DNA from 2 places in the Pseudoalteromonas sp. CO109Y genome. Region 2 is predicted to be linked to the other one. Evidence: predicted binding sites of a transcription regulator. Region 2 holds the regulator's gene; the other holds the start of a gene.
The links. Region 2 encodes LexA, which represses DNA repair genes until DNA is damaged. Its sites were predicted from a motif close to TACTGTATNNNNATACAGTA; they were not measured.
Positions count from the first base shown of each region.

Region 1: the regulator LexA is predicted to act here: its motif matches at 1,574-1,593, upstream of EXT43_RS07070 (YebG family protein).

Region 1 covers NZ_SGPD01000017.1:186,826-191,180, reverse strand. Annotated here, with positions in the region: gene EXT43_RS07090 (chorismate mutase) at 1-128, shown strand, start outside; gene dsbB (disulfide bond formation protein DsbB) at 258-776, shown strand; gene EXT43_RS07080 (DUF6170 family protein) at 776-1,078, shown strand; gene EXT43_RS07075 (helix-hairpin-helix domain-containing protein) at 1,107-1,400, opposite strand; gene EXT43_RS07070 (YebG family protein) at 1,647-1,949, shown strand; gene putP (sodium/proline symporter PutP) at 2,012-3,523, opposite strand; gene EXT43_RS07060 (HDOD domain-containing protein) at 3,895-4,355, shown strand, end outside.
Region 2 covers NZ_SGPD01000038.1:217,807-222,161, reverse strand. Annotated here, with positions in the region: gene ctaD (cytochrome c oxidase subunit I) at 1-493, opposite strand, end outside; gene coxB (cytochrome c oxidase subunit II) at 493-1,635, opposite strand; gene lexA (transcriptional repressor LexA) at 2,073-2,690, opposite strand; gene EXT43_RS15675 (hotdog fold thioesterase) at 2,852-3,289, shown strand; gene EXT43_RS15670 (hypothetical protein) at 3,297-3,677, opposite strand; gene EXT43_RS15665 (hypothetical protein) at 3,836-4,355, shown strand, end outside.

The sequences.
Region 1 (4,355 bases), on a different contig from region 2:
TTGACCTTGAAGCAAACCTTGATGACTTACATGTTAAGCAAGCGCTTGAAGAGCTAAAAGAACACACCCAATATACCCGTGTATTAGGCTGCTATCAAAGTGAGTCTTTGCAAGCTGTTAGTGTGTAACAGCCAGCCTAGATATGATTAATAAAAAGGAGCCAGTCGGCTCCTTTTTCGTATAATTTCATCTTAGATACTTGCACCCACTGCCCTGTCTAAGCATAATCTTGAAAACAATTTGAAATTGGAACTTTCATGAATTGGTTAGCAGAATTAGCAACTAAAAGAACACCTTGGTTATTATTAGCCGTTATTTCCCTCGCATTTGAAATCACTGCGTTATTTTTTCAATACAACATGGGCCTTGAGCCATGCATCATGTGTATATATCAACGTACCGCTGTTTTAGGCTTACTTGCAGCGGGTGTGATTGGTGCAATTAACCCACAAAATATGGTTGTTCGCTTAGTCGCATTTGCCACTTGGGGTGTCTCTGCAATTTGGGGTTACTTTATTGCCAAAGAACACATTGCAATGCAAAACAATACTGACCCTTTTGCATTTAGCTGTGCATTTGAACCTAACTTCCCAAGTTTTATGCCTTTGCACGAATGGATCCCTAGCTTCTTTGCCGCTACTGGTGATTGCGGAAATATCGATTGGCAGTTTGCTTCTATGAGTATGCCAGCATGGATGGAAGTGATTTTTGCAGCATTTTCAGTGGTATTTGTGGCTGTTCTATTTAGCCGATTAGTGAGCAAAAAGTCGCTATAATGATTTATTTTTTTACTAGCCAAATCCCTGCTTTAAAAAGCTTTAAAGTAAGGCAACGCCAGCAAATTATTGCCCTTGCTTTGGCTCATTTAAGCCCAAGCAAAAAGATCATTTTATCAGTATGTAAGCTTGCCTTTTTAGCACCATTATTTTTAGGCTTGGCCTACTTTGAAGGCTGGATGCTTATTCCTTGGTTATTGTTAGCGGGCTTAAGTTACCCACTGATCACAACACCTATCGAAAACATGTTCGCATTAGCGCATTTAGACAAAGCTATCGATGAATTTAAACAGGGCGAATAACGCCCTGTTTAGGTGTATAGCCCGCTATTTATAGTGTAATTTTCCCCTCAAGTTTAGCAAATAGCTTATCGCCAATTCCTTTTACTTCTTTTAATTGCTCTACCGACTTAAACGGACCTTGCTTTTTACGGTGCTCAACAATCGCTTTAGCTTTTGACTCTCCAATACCCGGTAATTGAGTAAGTTGATCTATGCTGGCTTTGTTTATACTGAGCTTTTGCATTTTAACTTGTGTTGCTTCGGTTGGTTTAACGGCGAATACCGATGTAGCAGGTAGTAACGCAATGCTTGTGGCAAGTAAAATACTTGATAGTAATTTCATAATTTCCTCCATGATGTCCATCTTGGACAGGTAGTTAGCTATTACCCAACACTCACTCCATCGCTTGTGTTTAACTTTGGGTAACAATTTAAATAAAGCTAATGTCCCTATTATTGTCAAATTTGCAGAATAAAATTTTTCTCAAGTTACTTGCAAAGTAAGTCCCGAAGCATTACTGTATATAAAAACAGTAATCAAAGTAGCGGTATTACGCTGCAAATGCCACGCTTAAATGCAGGAGAAATCATGGCTGTTGTTGTTAAATATGTTGTAGAAAGAAACGGAGTCGAGCGCATGACGTTTACTACTAAGAAAGAAGCTGATGCGTATGACAAAATGCTCGACATTGCTGAGTCATTAGAACTAATGCTTGAAAAAGTTGATGTACCATTAAGCGAGCAACAAATTGAGTCACTGGCGCTTGAAATGGCAAAAGAAAAAGACCAATTTATGGCGGTACTTAAAGGTGCAAAAGACACCCCAGCTAAGCCTAAAAAAGCAAAGTCAGACGACAACGTTGCTGATATAAAAGAAAAAGCGGCAAGCTAAACGCAAATTTAGATCATAAAAAAGGGCAACAGATGTTGCCCTTTTTTGTGTTTAATCAAAAACTACAGTGACGACTCAACTTCATCAAATAAGTCTGTAATTTCTTTTTTCGGCTCAGCAGTTGTAAGGCTAACAACAACAATAGCAATTGTTGATAAAATAAAGCCTGGGACAATCTCATAAATGATTGCACTTAATGCTTGGCCATCAATTGTAATTGGCGCGTAAATCCAAAACAGCACTGTTGCAGCACCAACAACCATACCACTAATAGCGCCTTGTAAGTTCATACGCTTCCAGTAAAGGCTCAGTAATACGAGTGGACCAAATGCAGCACCAAAACCAGCCCATGCATTACTCACTAAATCTAAGATAGAGCTATCGCGGTCATAGGCTAGGTAAATAGCAAATAGAGCAACCAAAATAACACTAATACGACCTACTAAAACCAGCTCTTTTTGAGATGCACTACGGTTTAAGTAAATCTTATAAAAATCTTCGGTTAGTGAGCTTGAACAAACTAATAACTGTGATGAAATAGTACTCATAATCGCCGCTAAAATAGCTTCCAATAAGAAGCCGGCAATTAAAGGGTGGAAGATAAGCTCAGACAACACTAGAAAAATCGTTTCTTTATCATCAATTGGCATTTGGTTTTCAAGCATATAAGCAGCACCAAATAGACCTGTTAGCACAGCACCAATAGCTGAAAGCGTCATCCACGACATACCCACACGGCGCATAGTCGGCATATCTTTCACAGAGCGCACAGACATAAAACGCACAATAATATGTGGTTGACCAAAATAACCAAGGCCCCATGCCATGGCAGAAATAATCGCTATCGTTGAACCACCTGCAAACCAATCCATCATATTAAGTGCATGAATTTCTGATTCTTTTGGTGAGCTTAATAATAAGTCATAGCGTGCATTTGCAAGTGTATCCATAACTGGCTGATCAAGCATGGTAAACGTTGCAATTGGCACAGCCAGCAACGAGATAAACATGATACAGCCTTGTACAAAGTCAGTCAGGCTCACTGCTAAGAAGCCACCAAACAAGGTATATAACACGACAACACCGGTTGTGATGTACAGACCCATTTCGTAGCTCATATTAAATGAGTTTTCGAACAACTTGCCGCCTGCAACAACACCTGATGAGGTATACAAGGTGAAGAAAACAATGATTACAATCGCAGAGATCACACGCAGAATATTTTTATTATCATCAAAGCGGTTCGCGAAGTAATCTGGAATGGTGATTGAGTCATTCGCCTTTTCTGTGTAAACACGTAAACGAGGCGCGACTAGGAAGTAGTTAGCCCAAGCACCGAGTACTAGACCTATGGCAATCCAAACCTTGCTTAAACCAAACAAATACATTGCACCCGGTAGACCCATTAGCAGCCAACCACTCATGTCTGATGCGCCAGCTGAAAGCGCAGCAACACTTGGTGATAAATTACGACCACCTAGCATATAGCCTGATACATCGTCGGTAGATTGCTTATAAGCATACAGCCCAATCCCCAGCATGACGATGAAGTACATTGCTAACGAAATTATCATTCCTGTTTCCAAATTAGCCTCCAAAAGTTGTTTAATGTTGGCTTTTAATCCGAATAATGACTCGCAAGTTATTTAATTTTAAGACATTATTGGGGTAAAAACCGATATCACCCATGACTATAACATGCTTCCCCCCTACAACTCCAATCAAGCAGTTCAATGGCAGGGTTTACAATTTCAACCTTTTCATAACAAAAATATGATATTTAATCGCAAGTTATAGAATTCAATTGCAATTTATCCTAGTCTTAAGATCAGAATAAAATCAGTATTTATCCTCAAATACTCGCATTTAATTAATGCTATTTCAGGCACAATGACATATATTGCTGATGGATAAATGAATTAACCGAAGTGGACATGCCAGGACTATGTATTTTTACGCTGCACGCCAACCTATTTTAGATAAGGAAAAGAAACTTGTCGGCTACGAACTCCTTTTTAGGGATGGCGTAGATAACGTGTTTCCAGACATTGATGGCGATGAAGCAACATCACGACTCATTGAAGGTAGTCAGTTCAATTTTGGTTTAGAAGATTTAACGGATAACAAACCAGCTTACATTAATTTCACTTTAGATACACTCCAAAAAGGCTACCCTTTATTACTGGGTAAAGAACAAGTCGTTGTCGAAATTCTTGAAACTATTCAACCAGGTAAACGTTTACTTGCTCTGGTTAAAGATTTAAAAGAGCGTGGTTACACACTGGCCCTTGATGATTATATTCATCAACCTGTGTGGCGCCATTTTTATCCGTATATCGATATGATCAAAATTGACTTTTTAACCACAGACAAAGAGTCGATTGAAGCGGTTATTGAAGCGATAAA
Region 2 (4,355 bases):
CAAAAAGTGCAGTGTTATCGTTGCTGTAAGTTGTTGATAGTGGTGCGTAGAAAGTCCAACCAAACGCAGGACCACCACCAGGCATAAGTAACGAAGCCAATAGGATTAAAAATGCAAATGGCAAAATCCAAAAGCTCCAGTTATTCATACGTGGTAAGGCCATATCAGGTGCGCCTATCATCATAGGTACCATCCAGTTTGCAAGCCCTGTAAATGCGGGCATAACGGCACCAAACACCATGATCAAACCATGTACGGTAGTCATTTGGTTAAAAAAGTGCGGATCAACTAACTGTAATCCAGGCTGAAACAGTTCAGCGCGGATCACCATTGCCATCGCTCCACCAATTAAAAACATGGTGAGTGAAAAAATCAGGTATAAACTACCAATGTCTTTATGGTTGGTAGTGTAAAGCCAACGCTTAAAACCTTTAGCTGGATGATGGTCGTGATGCGCATGCCCTGTTGCTTGCTCGTTAATAACATTACTCATTAGTTCGCCTCCGCTGCTGCATCAATCGCGGCTTGAATTTGACTCGGTTGGATAACATCGCCGGTATCATTACCCCACGCGTTTCGCTTATAAGTAATAACCGCAGCAAGTTGCTTAATTGAAAGCTGTTTATCAAACGCTTGCATTGCTGTGCCAGGCTTACCGTGTAACACGATATCTATGTGATCTTTTACATCACCTAATACAATCGGGCTGCCTTTAAGTGCTGGAAAAACGCCTGGTAGGCCCATACCGGTAGGTTGGTGACATGCAGCACAGCTTGCCATATACACTTGCTCACCTAAGACCATAAGCTCTTCTTTCGGTAATGTTTGATCAAGCAAAGCAGCATCTGCTGCGGCCGCATTGGCTTTTTCTTGCTTGGCATCTGCAAGCCAATTAGCAAATTCATCTTCAGGTAAGGCTTTCACCACAACAGGCATAAAGCCATGATCTTTACCGCATAACTCAGCACATTGACCACGGTATACTCCTGGCTCGTTAATACGAGTCCACGCTTCATTGATAAACCCAGGATTTGCGTCCTTTTTAACCGCAAAATCAGGCACCCACCATGAATGAATTACATCGTCTGAGGTCATTAAAAAGCGAACTTTTTTATTGATAGGAAGTACTAGCGGTTTATCTACTTCAAGCAAATAATGCTCAGTTTTCTCTGCTTGGTTGTCTATTTGGTCTTTAGGTGTAGATAGAATCGAGTAATAAGCAATGTCTTCGCCCATGTACTCGTAATGCCACTTCCATTGTGAGCCAGTCACTTTAATGGTGATATCGGCTTTAGAGGCATCTTCCATGGCAATTAAGGTTTTTGTGGCAGGCACAGCCATGGCGATTAAGATGACAAATGGAATGGCAGTCCAAAGTATTTCAACTTTTGTACTTTCATGAAATTGGGCAGGCTTGGCCCCTTTGGATTTACGGTGGTGTATTAAAGCCCAAAACATCACCGCAAATACGATGATGCCGATTACACAGCAGATAATAAATATCGTCATGTGTAACTCATAAACATTATTACTTATATCGGTCACCCCTTTACGCATATTGTATTGGCTATTTGCCAATGCAAGCTCAGGAAGTGCAAACAATATAAGCCACAAGGCGTAACGCAGTTTACCCATGTGACGGCTCCTTTAGATGCTATTGCAAGACGCAAAGCGAAAAGGCGATACAACAAGGTGCCCATTCGTTTTTCTTATTGTTCAGAGCGACTACGTATCATTTTGACCCACTTATGATACCGACCCCATGACTAACACCTCGCACATTTTTGTGTCTTTTTATTAATTAGGTGTTAATACAGTGTATTAACCAATTAGTTAAAAAATGACCAATAAGCAAGTTTTAATGATAATAAATGTTTATTTTGGTGCAGAAATAACAACTATAATCAGCGCTTTATTTAATGTTTAGGAGTAAGAACGAAATATAAAAAGAGAGGAAAACTGCGCTATATAAGGCTTTAAATGAAGAGTAAGGATTCACAAATCCTAATTAAGTAGTAAAATTTCAGTGGCGCACCAAATTGAGTCAATTTAATGCACCAAATTGGGAACGTTTACATCCAGTCAGCGTTACGAATAACACCTACCGCTAACCCCTCGATGTTGAACGACTCATGCTCAAGGTCAACCTCAATAGGCGAAAACTCTTCGTTCTCAGCGTGTAAAAGTACTTTGCGACCCGCTTTTTCTAGACGCTTAACTGTTACATCTTCATCGACTCGAGCTACAACTACTTGCCCGTTTTCAGCAACTTGTGTTCTATGTACTGCAAGCAAATCGCCATCCATAATACCAATGTCTTTCATACTCATACCATTTACACGCAGTAAGAAATCGGCAGCAGGTTTAAATAATGAAGGATCAACTTGGCAGTGACTTTCAACATGCTCTTGCGCCAAAATAGGTTCACCGGCTGCAACACGGCCAATTAAAGGTAAGCCTAGTTGCTCTGGCTCATCTTCTTCAATTAACTGAATACCGCGACTCGCCCCAGGCTTCATTTTGATCATGCCTTTTTTTGCCAGTGCTTTTAGGTGTTCTTCAGCAGCGTTGGCACTTTTAAAACCCAATGTTTGAGCTATTTCAGCACGCGTAGGTGGCATGCCTGTATCTTTAATAAAGACTTTAATTAGTTCTAAAATTTGCGATTGGCGTTTAGTTAATGGGCGCATACAACTGGTTTTCCATACAGTACATTTAACTGTGAGTATATACAGTTATTTGAAAATCGCAAATTTAAATTAACCCCATCATATTGCTACAAAACTAACATTGAACCACACCGAAAGATGCCATAAGGTATTAGCTTTAATTAGCAGGCTAAGGAAACACAATGAGTATTTGGCACCAACCAATCACGTTAGAGCTTTGCAAAGAGCTGGAACAAGGGATTACCGGTCAAGGCACTTTAATGAAAACTATGGGCATTGAGGTAACTGAAATTGGCGATGATTATTTAATGGCAACCATGCCTGCTATTCCTGAGCATCATAACCCTATGGGCATGGTCCATGGCGGAGCAAACGTTGTATTAGCAGAGACAGTGGCAAGCTATGCAGCCAATTTCGTGGTTGATTTCAATAAGTTTTATGCTGTTGGCCAAGAGATTAATGCCAACCACATGAAAGCGTCACGCAAAGGAACGTTAACAGCAACTGCGAGACCGCTGCATTTAGGTAAGCGAACTTCTGTTTGGGATATTAAAATTACCAATGCCGCAGGAGAGCTTTGCTGCGTATCAAGAATGACCGCAGCTGTTGTAGAGCGATAAATTCTGGCTATTTTTCAACAGGATAAATAGTAATTTCAATCCCTGCGCCAATTGCAGAGATACGTAACAAGGTATCGGCATGCAGGGGTTGGTTAAAGCATTTAGGCGAATTACCTGATTCAAAGCCTATATCAAATGTACGCTTTGAGCACGATAACCACTGTTTTAATGCATTGCGCGAGCAAGACTCAATAAGCTCGCAAAGCTGGTTAATTGCTTTATCTGGAGAGCTGATATCTGCGGTTGCTTCAATACGTGCTAGTTGGCGGTATTCATCTTGGTCATAATGTAAAACCATGGCGTTTTTCTTCAAATCAGCAACAAGCGCACTTATATCGTGCTTTGACTCAAGCTCCAGATCTACATTTAAAAATTGAATTTCCGACATACTCTCGTTTTTACCCTCTATTGATATCGACTGAAACTTTAACTCAGTTTTGTATATATACCAAATCTAGAATACAGTTAATGCGACATTATGCCGCATTGGCAATCTAGCTAAACAACCTAAAATAGCGCCCACATAACAATAATAACGGGGTAATAATGAAAAAACGCCTGTTTAAGTATGCTCGTAAAGGGCATAAATGGCTTGGCTACTTACTTGCTTTGCAGATCTTTTTTTGGCTCTTAGGTGGGCTGGTAATGAGCTCATTACCACTTGAAAAAGTGCATGGTAAGCATCTGGCTAATCGCAGTTTAAGTAGCCCATTTTTATTGTCGGACTACCCTGCTTCAATTGATAAAATAACAGCGCAATTCGAGCAAATCGAGGGTATTAAATATAGCCATTTTTTAAATACCCCGATTATAGAAGTTACATCCTTTAGCGGTACGTTTATTTTTGATGGCAGAACAGGTGCTAAAATGCCTGCACCGAGTAAAGCGCAAATCATTGAAAATGCGCAAGCTCACCTGCTTATTGACGCAAAAATAACGCAAGCGCAGTTATTAACAAAAGGGCCTAGAGAAGTCGGTCACAAAGCCAATGTTTGGCAAATTAGCTTCGATGATTGGTTAACAACAACCTTATATTTAGATAGCCAAACCGGTAAAGTTATAACTG